Regions from separate parts of the Paenibacillus praedii genome, predicted to be linked through region 2. Evidence: riboswitches for the same ligand, from Rfam matches in the RefSeq annotation. Region 2 holds a riboswitch; the other holds the start of a gene.
The links. Region 2 has a riboswitch for cyclic di-GMP ahead of ACO9K6_RS15330 (EAL domain-containing protein). Riboswitches for the same ligand answer to the same signal wherever they lie in the genome.

Region 1 (7,488 bases), on a different contig from region 2:
CGAAGGAGCCATTTCTGTGCTAGGATGCGATTAATACTTGAATGTCGAGCTCTCCGATGCCGTCCATAATGAGCGGGATCGTTAACGCCTTCTGTGCAGTGAAGCCTGCAGATTGAGCAGACTGAACCACTTTCGGCGGCGTAATATCCACTCTGACGCCCTGATTGAACAGCATAGTACTGGCATTCCCGCTAATCATATTGCCAAGCTCAGAAATACCGCTTCGAACAATTTCATCAATTTCAGAAATAGGATAACCGCCCATCATTGCTGAAACCATTTTCAGAGCTACCTGTTCACTTAGTCCGAATACAATATCACCGTTCATTTGTCCATTGAGACCAATTTGAATCCAAATGTAATTCTCTACAAATTTGATATCTTTGAGACCTAGTTCTCCAGTCGCAGGACGTATTTGAATGAGCTGTTCAATTACGATTTTCGCGGATTCAAGAAACGGGTTAATATATTCTGCCTTCATAAAGAGGTTACGCTCCTTTTTCGTCACAAATCGCGCTTTGTCTTATTTGTTCTTCATTATACTTAATTTAGTAGGACAAGTATACTATAAAGAAAATATATGATTCTAAAGAACTATGTCTCTCATTTAACAAAAACTAGAAATCATTGCATTTTGCTTGCAAGTAGAGGATGGCATGCTTGGAAAGTAACAAGTGTTGAATGCTGGAAACGCAAATACGCGCTTCCAGCAAAGTGATTGTTCGATTGCTTACCCTGGCAGTCAAGGATATTCCTTTCGAGCTTTCATTATACCGCAGTATTTGTAAGGCTTCTGCGATAACGAAGCCGGATTAGCCGAAGGCGCTCGTAAAGCACATCCACAGGCTTGCTTAGCTGAGAGGCCTCCGTGGAACCATATACTTGCTGAAGCACTGGCTTCAAGTATTTATCTCCTACTAAAGATAACGCATCAAGCACTTGCTGCTGCTCCTCCTGCGGTACTTCGAACAGCTCTCTTGTAATTAGCGACTCAAAATCATAGCCCTCTTGCTCCAGCTGTTCGATCCGATCCAACAGCTCACGCCTCGACATTTCCAATTCAGTCTGCAGTTGCTCTAACGTTCCTCCCACCTGCACCGCTTCCAAAATCTTCTTCTTAGCCAACTGTCGGTCCATCTGAAGCTTGTATTTTGCCTCCTTCTGCTTGAACAGCCACTGTGTATAAGCTGTCGAATCCAGCTGCTCCGTCACCCATTGAAGAGGAAATGAAGTCGATCGGCTGACTTGTTCAGTCATTTCCAACACTTCCGCTCCATACGAGGCATGCTTGGTGTTGCCCCAGCCTGGAATTTGCGTTAGTTCGTCCGCCGTCTGCGGGACGAAGGCGCTGATCATCCACAGCATCCGGTTCGTTGCGATCAGATAAGCGGACCTCTTCTCAGCGATCGCTTTGGTACGCCGCCACTCTCGGAGCAGCTGGAACAGCTCTTGATTTGCATGCAGCTCACCGTAGCATTGCAGCATAGTTAAGAAGCTTCCCGCAGATGTCTGGCGATCATCCAACATCCCATCGATGATCGGTGTATATCCTTCACCCATCATCCTGGAAATACCGAGTCGGAATGCTGTTATCATCTCTTCCCATGATGTGCCCTCAAACCAGGTTTGCGGATTCCCTTCTGCTTCCTCGCCTTCCATCCATAATACAGCCCAGATGCCTTGACGCTCGCAAATGGATAGCTGGGCGCTTGTATAAGATTGTCCCTCTCCTTGCTTCTCGAACGTGTTCAGAAAAACGATTTGCATATTAGCCTCAATCCTCCAATAATTGTAGTATTCGCGAATGAAATTGAACGGCAAGGCGGCATTTGGCTTAAGGGCCAGCATGCCTGAAAACAAAAAAAGCACCTCCTCTGCCAGGGCAGAAGAGGTGCTTCCTCATACGTTCAATGATTCGATTAACTGCATGTTATCATAATGATTTCTTTATTACAAGCATTTTGTTATTGTATAATGATTGTAATTAAAGAAGTGGAGGCTATACAACATGCTGCTGCCTGATTTTGATTTTATGTCCGATACAACCGAACAAACGTCAACTCGATTCGTCACTTTCATCGCACCCAGCTTGAAACGGTTTGACCTCGCTGTCACAACTACAAATCGCTTCTATGGCAAGAAGCTGGTCACCGACCTGCAATCCGGAAAAACGGCGATCATCGGCCCGGATGACCTGGAGGAGGAAGGCTACCTCGAGTATACGTATAAGCTTACGGAGGAAGAAGCAGCTGAATTAGTCCAGTTTTTGTATTTTGTTGTCGGAACCGTGCATTTTACCGATTGATAAGGGCAAAATGAAAGGGTACTATACTACCATTTCAGGAGGAGCTTGCTGATGGATCGATTTATTGGAGAGGATCGAAAGCCTTATACAGATGTTTCAACTGTGGAATCGCAGCGCAATGACCTCATCCCGGAAGAGTTTCCGGAGGGGCCTTACGGCTCCGATCTGCGGACGGAATCACTGGGAAAAAGCAAGCCGTGGAGAATCGATCAGCGGCCATCCAATCGCTTCGACTATGAAAATCATCAACTGCATGCCGAAGGCTCACGGGACTATCCTGGAGATGACGACTACGAGGACAGCATTCCTGAGGTACAAGACGAGCCTTAAAACAGTGAAGCCCTTGGCAGCACGTCTGACGCGTGATGTGCCAAGGGCTATTTTTGTTCATTCATTCGTATCCTTATTTCACTTTGCCGCATTCGCGTCCACACATCGGGGCCTATGATGCCATTCAGGACTGCTATCAGATTGGGATGAGTAACTGCGCGAGTATATGCCGCGTCATAAAAATGCACGTCTTGAAACCCATTAAGAACAAGCTTTTTCAACTGCTCGGGCGGCAAAAAATCACCCAGCCAGGCATGGTTTTGATCCGCTTGCGCCTGGGCGGCCCGCTGTATGATTCGCTCCACTGCTGCTCTCATGGCATGCACCTCGTCAGAATTAAATACACCGCGAACGAGCAAATAACCATTCTCTTTGTAAAAATTCACGTCTGCATTGTTAATCATGCCCAATCTCCTTATCATATAATAAGAATGATTAATCGCGCGAAGCTATATATTCGCGACAATATAGAGGGACAGCTTAGCCTTGCCGAAGTAGAGCAATATATTAATATTTCCGAGCCGCACTTGTCTAGTTTATTCGCTCAAAGTATTCATGAATCTTTCTCGATGCTTGTCCGCCACGAACGGATTCGAGCAGCCGAGTAATGGCTGTCCCAAACCGTAGATCCTATCAAGGAAATCGCTGAGCGCTGCGGCTTATCATCCATCCATTACTTCACTCGGACATTTACCAAGGTGAAAGGAATTCCGCCTGCTGCATTCCGAGAAACAGCACACAAAAATCGCAGCAAGAATAATCCGCCGACTCGTCATCAAAGCTCATGAATCGTTAGCTCGCTTCTTACCATAAACCGGGCATTGACGCCTGCTTGGCCAATACCCTTGGAAATATAAAATGCACCGTACTCATTCGTATACAGGCCTTTGTATATTCCTCTCTCCGACAGAGGACCCTTTGACTTGAACAAAAAAAAGAAAGGCACGTTCAACTGCTTCCCATGCAGATGGCCGGCCATTAAATAATGATAAGGACGTTTGATCCGAAGGAGCACGTTTGGATCATGAGTGATGACAACGATCGGCTTCTCTTCGTCCACATACTTAAAAGCGGGACGAATTCTGCTATGCCCGGTGCAATCGTCATCAATACCTACCAGTTGGAAATCTGCAAGCTGAACAGATTCGTTACGAAGGACGCGGATATGATATACCTTAAAGATATCCAGCAAACGCTGCAGCCGAGGGAGCTCATAATCATGATTTCCCAGGACCGCATAGACGGGAATGCCGCAACCTGCAATTAGTTTGAAATACTGCGCTGCGCGCGGCAAAAAGCTTGCCTTATAGGTATAGTCTCCGGTCAGAAATATGTAATCCGGCTTGTAATCAATAATCACTTGCCTAATTTTTCGCGGGCTGATACGCAGCATATCAAAATGGAGATCGCTAATTTGCAATATACGCTTATTGAGGCCGATGGGATGATGTACACGTTCAATTTTCAGCCACATGGTAGGTAGAAAAAAGAACATGTAAATGAGAAAGATGAAGACGACTATAACAAGGAAACTCACAAACACACACCTTTCATCAATCTTTTTGCATTTACTCTATGATTCAGTATATTCAACAGAATAGCAATTCACAACCGAAGCGACTCTATTCAGACACCGTAAAAGGGCGTCCCTTTGGTCAGTTCAGACCTTTTGGAACACCCCTTTGTTGGTAACTATAGACTTGTCGAAAACATAAATCATACTAAAGTATTGTATGTCTTACCCTTATGATATGTATTCCATTTATATACTTTCATGAATTGAAGTTTTTGGTTATAATGAAAAGAATACTGCACATATGTGATATCGGAGGAACTCGTAATGATCGGAGAACGCATTCAGATGCTGCGCAAGAGAAAGGGGCTTTCGCTTACTGAACTATCCCAAAGGGCTGGTGTCGCGAAATCTTACCTTAGTTCCATTGAGAGAGGGCTCCAACAAAACCCGTCCATTCAATTCCTCGAAAAAATAGGAGAGGTATTAAATGTTGCTGTTGAAGATTTTCTAAATTACGATGAGTCTGATCGGACACCTGACCAGTTTGATCGCGAATGGGCTGAATTGGTTAGAGAAGCAATGGCCTCGGGCGTTAGCAAGGATCAATTCAAAGAATTTCTCGAATTCAACAAATGGAAAATAAAGCGCGATTAGCGCTTTTTAAATTTACACAGCTGTTTCCTGCATCTCATCGTTATCGCTTTCTTTAAGAATAAGAAGAACTTTACGTATATCTTCTTTGCTTAATCCTAATGTTCGCGCGCTCATGATTAATGCTACCCAGTCCATATCCAAATCTTGATTGTTCTCTGATCCCACCAGTACCATTATCCTAGTCCCCTTTCAAATTGGGACGGTTGCACCACTGACTCCATGCGTTTAAGGTGCCCAGATAATAAACGCATTTCAACGTCTCCCTATGCTCGTCACTGACTATCTCCTATGCATTATAACCTAGCGTATTTACGTAAGCTGTCGATTCGTGTCTTACATAAATGATTATTTATTATATTTTTTTGTCGATTTAATAAATTATTTTAAATTTAATTAGAATATGGGAAAAATTTTCTCAAGCGCTAGTATTTTCATTGTGATTTGTACAGCAATTCAATATCTGCCGTTTGATTTCTTCGATTAAGCTAACAACATCTATGTTTTCGACCGTTTCGCCTTTTTGACGAATGATGTTTGCAATCTCGTGCAGCATTTGTGCGGTAAGTTTGTCGGAAATGTTCATTTGACCCGAGCCTCGTATGTACCAGCCTCTGCTTCAGCCTCTTCTTCATATCCATTCGGATTATTCATTTGCCAACGCCAAGCATCTTCGCACATTTCTTCAATCCCTCTGAGAGCTACCCAATTGAGGTCAGTTCTCGCCTTAGAAGGATTGGCATAACAAATTCCCACATCTCCCGTCCTCCGCTCGGAAATCGTATAAGGAACGTTCATACCCGACGCCTGTTGAAAAGCAGAAACTATTTCCAATACAGTGTATCCCCTTCCAGTACCAAGGTTGTATGCTTCTACTCCCGTTGTCGAAAGTATTCTTTCAAGTGCGCTTAAATGTCCCATTGCCAGGTCAACGACATGGATATAGTCCCGCACCCCCGTCCCGTCCAGCGTAGAATAGTCATTGCCAAATATGCTGAGTTTCTCCAGCTTCCCCACTGCCACCTGTGTTATATAAGGCATCAGATTGTTCGGAATACCGTTAGGGTCCTCCCCGATCCGGCCGCTCTTGTGAGCGCCAACTGGGTTGAAATAACGCAGTAATGCAATACTCCAACGATTATCCGACAGATAAATGTCACGTAAAATTTCCTCAATCATAAGTTTCGTTCGACCATAGGGATTGGTGGCCTGCAATGAAAAATCCTCGGAAATCGGAACAGAATCCGGCATACCGTATACTGTTGCCGACGAACTGAATACCAAGTTCCGCAACCCGTATTTCTCCATCGTTTTGCACAGCAGGAATGTTCCACTAATATTATTGAAATAGTAATGCAGCGGCATTTTCGTAGACTGTCCAACTGATTTGAGTCCGGCAAAATGGATTACCGCATCGATCTGGTGCTCGGTAAATACCCTTTCTAGCCCTTCACGATCCAGAAGATCCACCTCATAAAACGCAAAGGCTCTTCCTGTAATTTCTTGAATCCGCTTCAGTGCATTCGGTTTACTGTTTGAAAAATTGTCGATAACAATCACCTCATAGCCTGCATTCAACAGCTCCACGCAGGTATGACTGCCTATATATCCGGCGCCGCCGGTTACGAGTATGGCCATTTAATTACCCTCCAGAAATAATTGGTTTTAATAAATGTAGTGTATACACTCTACGCCTAGGAAACTCCGTATAGATCCAGCCAATCATGTATACTATCCCTGATATCAAACCCCTGACTTGCTATTTTGTTAAGGATGGTGTTTTGATCGGGCTTCTTCATAAATAAGGCCATGTTTATTTGCTGAGACCAGGCTTCAAGACTTTCATCAAGACTAATAAAGCTCATTAAACCCACACCCATATCCGTAACTTTAGGAACAGTGTCCGCAGCCACACAAGGAGTACCTGAGCATTGCGCTTCTACGGTGACGATGCCAAAGCCTTCAAATACGGAAGGGAAAACAAACACATCAAAAGACTTCATGAGTTTAGGGATATCCACTCTTACTCCCAAAAATCGAATCCGATTAAATATTCCCATTCTTCTCGCTTCAGCTTCAATACTGCTCCTTAACGCACCATCCCCTACCAAAACTGCAATGACGTCCTTTTCTTCATCAATCATTTGCTTCAAAACCTTCAAGAGAAACGTATGGTTTTTGGATGGGGAGAACGTTCCGACATGCCCAATAATTTTCGATTCTGACGCTATGTTTAGTTCTTGTTTTATATCTAGTTGAACACTCGCTTCAATGTTAACGAACCGGCCGATTTCGATTCCATTTTTCATCACAAAGGTTTTCCCGCTATCGGTCAGCGATGAACCAAATAGAAACCGCGCAGCTTCCACACTGCAAGCGCAATAATCGGTAGCGGCATAGTGAATAACGGTTTGCAAAACTTTAAACATCATACTTGCCTTCAAGCCATTTCCTCTCCCCCAGTTATTGCTATGAGAATGGCAGATTCTCTTCTTTATTCCGGCCATTTTTCCGGCTAAAGCAGCAAACCCGCTTTGATAATCAGTGTGCGAATGAACAGCCACATAGTTTGTTTGGCTCATAATTTTTTTCAATTCATTCAAATACGCTATCGGACCTTGTTGACCAAAACTGTGAATTCGATATATCCTGCCGCCCAACGAAATGATTTCATCATCGTAATCGC
Region 2 (7,488 bases):
AGAATGACTCTATACAGGCGTTATCAAAGCAACTTCCACGTCTTGAATGGCTGCCCTTTAGTTTCTTTTCCTCAAGAAGATTGCCAATACAATGTGAAAAGACACCTGGATAGGTGTCTTTTTTACTGCCTGGGGAAAAGATACGGGGTCAATTCCCTTGCAATAGCGCGATGCCCCCGATCATTTGGATGGATGGGCATAAATCCGCTCAACGCATCTTCAATTTTTCCATTTCGATATCCATAGATAAGATCTGCTTGTTTTCCTTCAAACCACGCATGAACGGGAGCGATATTTACATCGTAGCTTCTTGCGAGCCTGCTCGTCATACGATTTAATCTGCCAATCCACTCAACCGCAATGGGACTGTTCGGAAATGGATTGTATTGCGTGCAGCAAATGATTCTGGCACGACTTCCTTTTTTTATATGAGTTAGAATGGCGTTTAAATTTGTCTTATAGTCGTTTAAAGCTTGTTGTGCATGTAATGGTTGCTGGTTTCTAAATGAAGACAGTGCCGAGTTGGCTAAATCCACTCCTCCGATCCATATAGAAACAACAGCAGATTCACTAATAATGGATGATCCCTGCCGTATCACCGCATTTAATAGATCATTGCTGCTCCAACCAGGCAGGGCCAAAACATACCCGGTAACCTTACGGGAGCGTGAATTTAAAGTAGATACGGCCAATTGGGGATAAGCCTTTGCCATAGAGGAGGCATTTTCTCCAAATGTAATGGAATCTCCAAGAGCTGTATAGATCATAAGAATATCACCAACCCCGTTTCATTATACATACTGCGCAAATAGCCTGATGAAAAATTAATTTTAAAGATCAACTGTTTGCTTGCTCGTGTATTTCTTCAAGTGCATCTTAGAAATATAATATTGTAATCATGTGCAGTTTGTGTGGACACTAACAATGAATGCTTCATGTCCATTTCTAATCCGTTTCCCCTCCCCCCCCATGTAAAACCCCGATTTTCTTATTTCCGCGGCAGTTGCTCACTACAATGAAATAAAATACGCCAGAATGTTTTTTTGAGGAGGAGATTCAACAACAATGTTTCTCCATTGCGATGCGGAAAGAAGCGAATGCCCATATGTACGCTATTGAAGTTCCTGCTGAATTCCTCACCAAGTACGGAGAGAAATTCCAAATTAAGCTTTCAACGGAGCTGGGCAGCATGCTCCTTCGAGGAAACATGCTGGCTAATAATGAAGCGGCAGGAGAACAAGAAAAGATATCCATAATGATGGCCAAATCTGAGGTTCCGCAAAATGCCGCAATTCAAGGGAAGGTAGGAGTCGTTATAGACCTGCACGTTGAATCGGAGGGGCAAGCTCTTGCTTATAACAATAAGGATGCTGCTGTGACGGTGCAAATTCCTTATGCGCTAAGCGAGGAAGAGCTGGAAAATGTAGAATTATTGTCAGTTTGGTACGTGGATGAGCAAGGTCATGTTCAGTTGGTGCCTACTGGAAAATATGATTTTACTTCTAAGGAAATGCGCTTCCAAACAAGCCACTTTAGTAAATATGCCATTTCCTATTTAACAAAATCATTTAATGATCTAAGCCCAGTCCCTTGGGCTCCACAAGCGATTCAGGTACTAGCATCGAAAGGTATTATTAATGGCGTCACGGATCGTTCTTATCAACCGGGTTCCTTCATAACCCGCGCCGATTTCACGAAAATATTAATCGAAGCGCTGGGCATCACAGCAGCTGTAAATACATCCTTTGTGGATGTAAATCAAGATGATTATTACTATGAAGCGGTAGGAATCGCACATTCGCTAGGAATCATCGAAGGAAGTGGAGATCGCAAATTCAAGGCTTTGATCTCAGGTTATGCTGCAGATGCTGTTGCAGCATTGGTGAAGATGGGATTGGTGCGCAGGGAAGTTATGGCCGAATCGAACCTATGCAGCCTACAACGCGTGCTGAGGCTGCAGTAATCGTGTATAAATTAATTAACTATGTATTCAATTCATACAATTAATAACTGAATAACTGAATTATCCTCTCACCGTGCTAACAATCCTTTGTTGGCACGGTGTTTTCATAACCGTAAATTATTTTTCAAACGAGTAATAATTGTTGATGACGTTAATGCCCTCTCGCGGGCTATCATAATGGAAACAGAACAGAAAGAGGTGCAATCGTGGAACCTGCCATTACTGCGAACAAAAATAATCGAACGAGTGCCAGAAAAAAACGACTTCAAGAAAGCATTGCCGGAAATTCGAACAGGATGTCTTCAAGTATCCGATTGAATGGATTCCTACAAATTTTAATGGCCCTACAAACTACATGAAAGTTTGGGTAGGGGATTATCCGTTTTACCTCTATTATTGGAATACGATCAAAGTTACGCTTTTGACGACATCAGAGCGGCAGCCTTTTTAATATGGTAAAATACATTTAAGATAAGGCTATTGTTTCACCCAGTAGTATAAACTATAATGAGTACTAATTGTAGTTTATTGTCGATACATATATAGTCGTTCTGAAAAATTTCATAACGAAAGGGCACACTCGTTGAAAAATGAGGTCGCAAAGCTATAGGGGCTATCACATTTCCGGATTGGAAATGTTATGCCAGCCAGTTACCGAAGGTAAGGAAACTCTTCTTTTCGGGAGAGTTTTTTTTGTTGCTACAAGAAGATTTAAAAGGTGGTAGAGCAGTGAGTAAATGGAATAAGCCGATCTTTCATATCATAGCGCTGATTGTATTCGCACTTTTAGGCAATATGTTCAACCTGTCTCTTTTGCTTGGGGTCAATTTTATTTTTGGCAGTATATTTACCTTGTTATTATTGCGAATATACGGTCTGAAATGGGCATTAGTGGCATCAATTATTGTGAATGCTTATACCTTGCTGCTATGGAACCATCCTTATGCTTTCATTGTTTTTGTGCTGGAAACGCTATTTGTCGGCCTCTTCTCCAGAGGAAAGAAGATTGTTCTAAATGTTACTCTATATTGGGTGATTTTGGGTATGCCGCTCATTTTTGTGTTTTATCATTATGCTCTGCATATGAATGTCACTGCTTCCTTGCTCATCTCGCTTAAGGATGCGGTGAATGGCATCTGGAATGCATTGATTGCCAGCTTAATCGTTACCTATTTGCCTCTTATTAAATGGCCGGCATTCCAGAAACGTAAAATATCCAGCTCCTTTCACGAGGTTTTATTCAACCACTTTGTCACACTGATCTTCCTTTCTTTGCTTCTTGTGACAGTGATGATCGGCCGCGAACAATACCGCAATATCAAAGAGGAAATAAAATCTGAGACGGAAGCGGATTCCTCCCTCATCCGCAATGACATCATGGATTGGGGAAAAGCCCATGTGGCTGCGGTGAACCTGTTATCGATGGCAGCAGCTGAAAATAGGCTGGAAAAGCTGGACTACTTGCAGCGCCAAGCCGCTTCAGTCCAGACGTTATATCCGGATTTTATTAATTTGTACATTGCTAATCGCAATGGAACTACTAAGGTATTCAATCCATTGCGAAATAACAAAGGAGAGTCAACGATCGGCTTAAACTTCGCGGATCGGCCTTACTTTGAATACATGAGAGAATATCACCAACCGGTTGTTTCCGATGTGTTTCAAGGAAGAGGCGGAATAACCGTGCCCACTGTGATTATTGGCAATCCTATTATGATTAACGGAGAGTTTCAAGGGGCTGCCGTAGGTGCGCTTGATCTTAACTACATTACAACAGAGTTAAAAAATCTGGTGAAAAATAGCTTAATGTATGTCACGATCGTAGATCAAAATAATAAGGTCATTGCAAGCACCCGTGATGATCTAGCCGTTATGAACGAGTATGACTGGACAAAAAGCGGTGGAATACATGTATTGGATGACCGTTTGTACCACTGGTACCCAGACACCATCAAAAATCCAATGAGCAGATGGGGAGAGTCCTCTTATTTTAAAATCATGACGATTCCGCATATGGGGGATTGGCGTATTATAGCCGAGACACCGATTGCTCCTTATCGTGACCGTTTGTATAGCTTTTACATTAATATATTTAGTATCTTATTGGTCTGTGGATTGTTATCCATTCTCATTTCCAATATGATTAGTCGTATTATCGTTAGACCGATCAAGCAATTAACCTACACGACCACAGATTTGCCTGAGAAAATAGCCGAGAACCAGCTCGTGAACTGGAAGGGCAGTTTCATAGAAGAAATTAATACCCTTATTTCGAACAGCAAAGAAATGGCTTTGAGAATTCAAAGCATGTTTGCAGAAATTCAGCTTTTGGCATATTACGACAGCTTAACCGGCTTGCCCAACCGAGTCTACTTTAATCAACGACTGCAAGCCTACTTGGAGGAAGCGAGTGACCTTGGCCACACGGCAGCCGTCCTGTTCATCGATATCGATCGATTTAAGATGGTGAATGATATGTTTGGTCATGCAAATGGCGACTCGTTATTAAAGGAGGCGGCCCGGAGGATTCAAGGCTGTATTGGTCAGGACGCGATCCTCTCAAGGATGGGTGGTGATGAGTTTGTCGCATTACTTCCGAATAGGACCCGTGAACAATCGGAACAAATCGTCCAAACCGTCCTTCAGGCATTTAAAATACCGATGTCGATAAGTGATCATGAAGTGTATACCACACCAAGTATCGGAATCAGCCTCTTTCCATCGGATGGGAAAAGTGACTTGGAGCTCATCAAGAACGCGGATCAAGCGATGTATGCGGTAAAAGAGACAGGTCGTAATGGGTATAGTTTCTATGAGGGAAAGCTAAACACGTCCTTGTCAAACAAGATGAGCCTGGAGACGATGCTTTATAAAGCATTGGATAATGACGAGTTTGAACTATTCTATCAGCCTCGAATGGATTTGAAGACGGATCAAATCATAGGATTAGAGGCTCTGATTCGATGGCGGCATCCTGTTCAAGGCATGATCAGCCCAGCGGACTTTATACCGATAGCCGAAGAGACCGGTCTGATCAGGCCCATTGGAGAATGGGTGATGCGAACGGCTTGCGCGCAAAATAAAGCATGGCAAAATGAGGGCTACGAGCCTGTCTGTGTCTCCGTCAATCTATCCGTAAGACAATTCAAAGATGAGAATCTTGTTCGGATCATCTCAGATATCCTAAACGAGACCCGGCTTGATCCCCAATATTTGGAGCTGGAGATTACGGAAAATATAAGCATGAACATTGAAGACCAGGTACTTTCCATTTTACAGGAGATAAGAAAGTTGGGTGTGAAGATTTCCATTGATGATTTCGGTACGGGGTATTCTTCTTTGAATTATCTTAAAAAATACCCTATCGATTTTCTTAAAATTGATCAGTCTTTCGTTCGAAACATTCAAGGCCAATCAAATGATGAGCCCATTGTGAAGGCCATCATCTACATCGCGCACAGCATCGGTTTAAAGGTTATAGCGGAAGGCGTCGAAACAAAGGAGCAATTGGACTTGCTGCGTGAATTGCGTTGTGATGAGGTTCAGGGGTATTTTATAAGCAAGCCGTTACAAAGTGAAGGGGTAAAGGATTTCTTATTCGCTGCACAGTAATGGGATTTAAAAGACGATAACTCGAATCGAAGAAGCAGTCAAAAAGGCTTAACCCACCGGTTCAATGTCATTAAGATAAGGCGCAGAGCCAAATATCAAGAAAAAGAGCAGGTTATCAAAAAGATAACCCGCTCTTTTTCTTATGTAAGGCTCTGTTAAATTCTAATGTTGATAATTGACCATTATAAAACCGCCTTGGCGCGAAGGCGGTTATTGAGCTATTGAATTCATTTATATATGATGTCATGACTCACCACTTTGCCGTTTTCATCAAAATGAAGTTGCAATAAAGTAACCTTAACCCCTAATCCCGCACTCCCGATGTAGTACAAGAATGTTCTTGATGGTTCAGTTAACTGTTCTGCTGGTTCTCCAAGCAAGTCGATTATTTCATTCTCTGTCATACCCTTAAGTTTATACTTACTTGTTAAACTGCCCATCATATCGTGTCTCTCTTCTGGTTCTTTTAGCCATACTTCTTGGTCAAATTGGCTACATGAACAAAGAATGAGTACCATTAAAAACGAGATTATAGTTTTCTTCATCGGAACATCCCCTCAGTTCATCAAGAATAAGCAGAAAGCCGAAGCTTTTTGTTCGTGTCGGTGACAGTAAACAGGCACGATTTGACCAACATATTTTTCTTATTCGATGCTGTATTCTCATATTCCTTGCTGTCCATATAACGGAACCAAGCCAAATAATGTTGCTTGGTCCTTGCTGATACCACAATATAGGGCTTTTCCGCCTCGTTTACGTGGCTTGCGTTCGGTGATGTTCCGCTTGCCCTTTTCCGAGTACAGAAAGTAGGTCTCGTCCATGTCAACGATACCTTGGAATGACTCGGTTGGAATCTGTTTCAGGGCAGCAAGAATCTTATGTCGCCAGTAAAATAAGGTGACATGTGTGACTTCGTCGTTTACTCATCTTATGTGTATTCTTTTATCGGCGAATTTCATAAGAAATTTTATCATTCAAGCTGCCGCAGCTGATGCGATTCCGCCATCTCTGGGTCTATCTTGTAAGCTTCTGGCGCTAGGTTATCTTCCTCCGTGTTCTCCAAATCCTCGCGTATGAGTAAATGAACCCACTGGCGTATGGCCTCACTCATTTCGTTAGCCGCTTTCGTCGGCAGCTGGTGCTTTTCTTTGCTGAAAGTAACAAGCGTAGCATGGGGAAGCCCCTGCAGCAGTTTTTTGCTGTAGCGCTTAAAGCCGCTGTCTTTTCCTCCATAGAGTAGAAGGATAGGTGCTTTGATTTTGGAGAGCTGCTTCGTGCAATTATAGTTCAGACTGTAACGGTAATATTGATGGATATTGCGGGTGTTCCCGTTTTTTGTATCGTTCAGCAGATTGCGAAAGGTTTGGACGCTGTCAGCATTGCCCCATGTAATGCCCAGCATTAGTATGCGGATCGCAGACTTCCATCTGGACAAACCGATCGCGATACGAATACGATTCCGCAGCAAAACATCGCTTGCCTCTGACATGGCACTAATAAGAACCCCGCCTAAAAAACGATCCGGATAATTAAGCATGGCTTCCAATGCGACAGTTCCTCCGGTCGAATAACCGCATACGATGGCTTGTTTGATGTTCAGATGATCCAGCAGCTGTATAATATCCTCGGCAATCAGCTTATAGGTGATAGGGGTCCTTGATTCCTCGCTTCGTCCATGTCCACGGATATCAAAGGTGATGATCTGATATTCATCGGACAGCTGCGCAAGCTGATATTGGAAATTAGCACTTGTAAGCAGAGGGGGATGGATGAACACAAGGGGTGTTCCTTTACCGTTTGTGTGGAAATGGAGCCTGACTCCGTTAATTTCCTTGATGGGCATAAATATTCCCTCCTTTGATCGATCGTAAAAATTCTCATTTAGCTTTTCCTGACAACGTATTAAATTATCC

Region 1: linked by a shared signal. The riboswitch ahead of ACO9K6_RS09405 (anti-repressor SinI family protein) and the one ahead of ACO9K6_RS15330 (EAL domain-containing protein) in region 2 are both predicted to bind cyclic di-GMP.

The regions. Positions count from the first base shown of each region.
Region 1 is NZ_JBMWAM010000007.1:203,064-210,551, reverse strand. Features, by position in the region: gene ACO9K6_RS09445 (chemotaxis protein CheX) at 20-481, opposite strand; gene ACO9K6_RS09440 (HRDC domain-containing protein) at 769-1,860, opposite strand; gene ACO9K6_RS09435 (DUF3055 domain-containing protein) at 2,009-2,305, shown strand; gene ACO9K6_RS09430 (hypothetical protein) at 2,357-2,635, shown strand; gene ACO9K6_RS09425 (phytanoyl-CoA dioxygenase family protein) at 2,683-3,039, opposite strand; gene ACO9K6_RS09420 (helix-turn-helix domain-containing protein) at 3,247-3,423, shown strand; gene ACO9K6_RS09415 (metallophosphoesterase) at 3,411-4,172, opposite strand; gene ACO9K6_RS09410 (helix-turn-helix domain-containing protein) at 4,476-4,805, shown strand; gene ACO9K6_RS09405 (anti-repressor SinI family protein) at 4,818-4,979, opposite strand; cyclic di-GMP riboswitch class II at 4,994-5,075, opposite strand; gene ACO9K6_RS09400 (hypothetical protein) at 5,221-5,388, opposite strand; gene galE (UDP-glucose 4-epimerase GalE) at 5,385-6,440, opposite strand; gene ACO9K6_RS09390 (glycosyltransferase family 1 protein) at 6,497-7,488, opposite strand, start outside.
Region 2 is NZ_JBMWAM010000017.1:115-7,602, forward strand. Features, by position in the region: gene ACO9K6_RS15315 (SGNH/GDSL hydrolase family protein) at 123-767, opposite strand; gene ACO9K6_RS15320 (S-layer homology domain-containing protein) at 1,106-1,963, shown strand; partial or broken gene ACO9K6_RS15325 (carbohydrate ABC transporter permease) at 2,247-2,393, shown strand; cyclic di-GMP riboswitch class I at 2,527-2,622, shown strand; gene ACO9K6_RS15330 (EAL domain-containing protein) at 2,693-5,575, shown strand; gene ACO9K6_RS15335 (hypothetical protein) at 5,803-6,120, opposite strand; partial or broken gene ACO9K6_RS21005 (IS1595 family transposase) at 6,286-6,486, opposite strand; gene ACO9K6_RS15345 (alpha/beta fold hydrolase) at 6,546-7,418, opposite strand.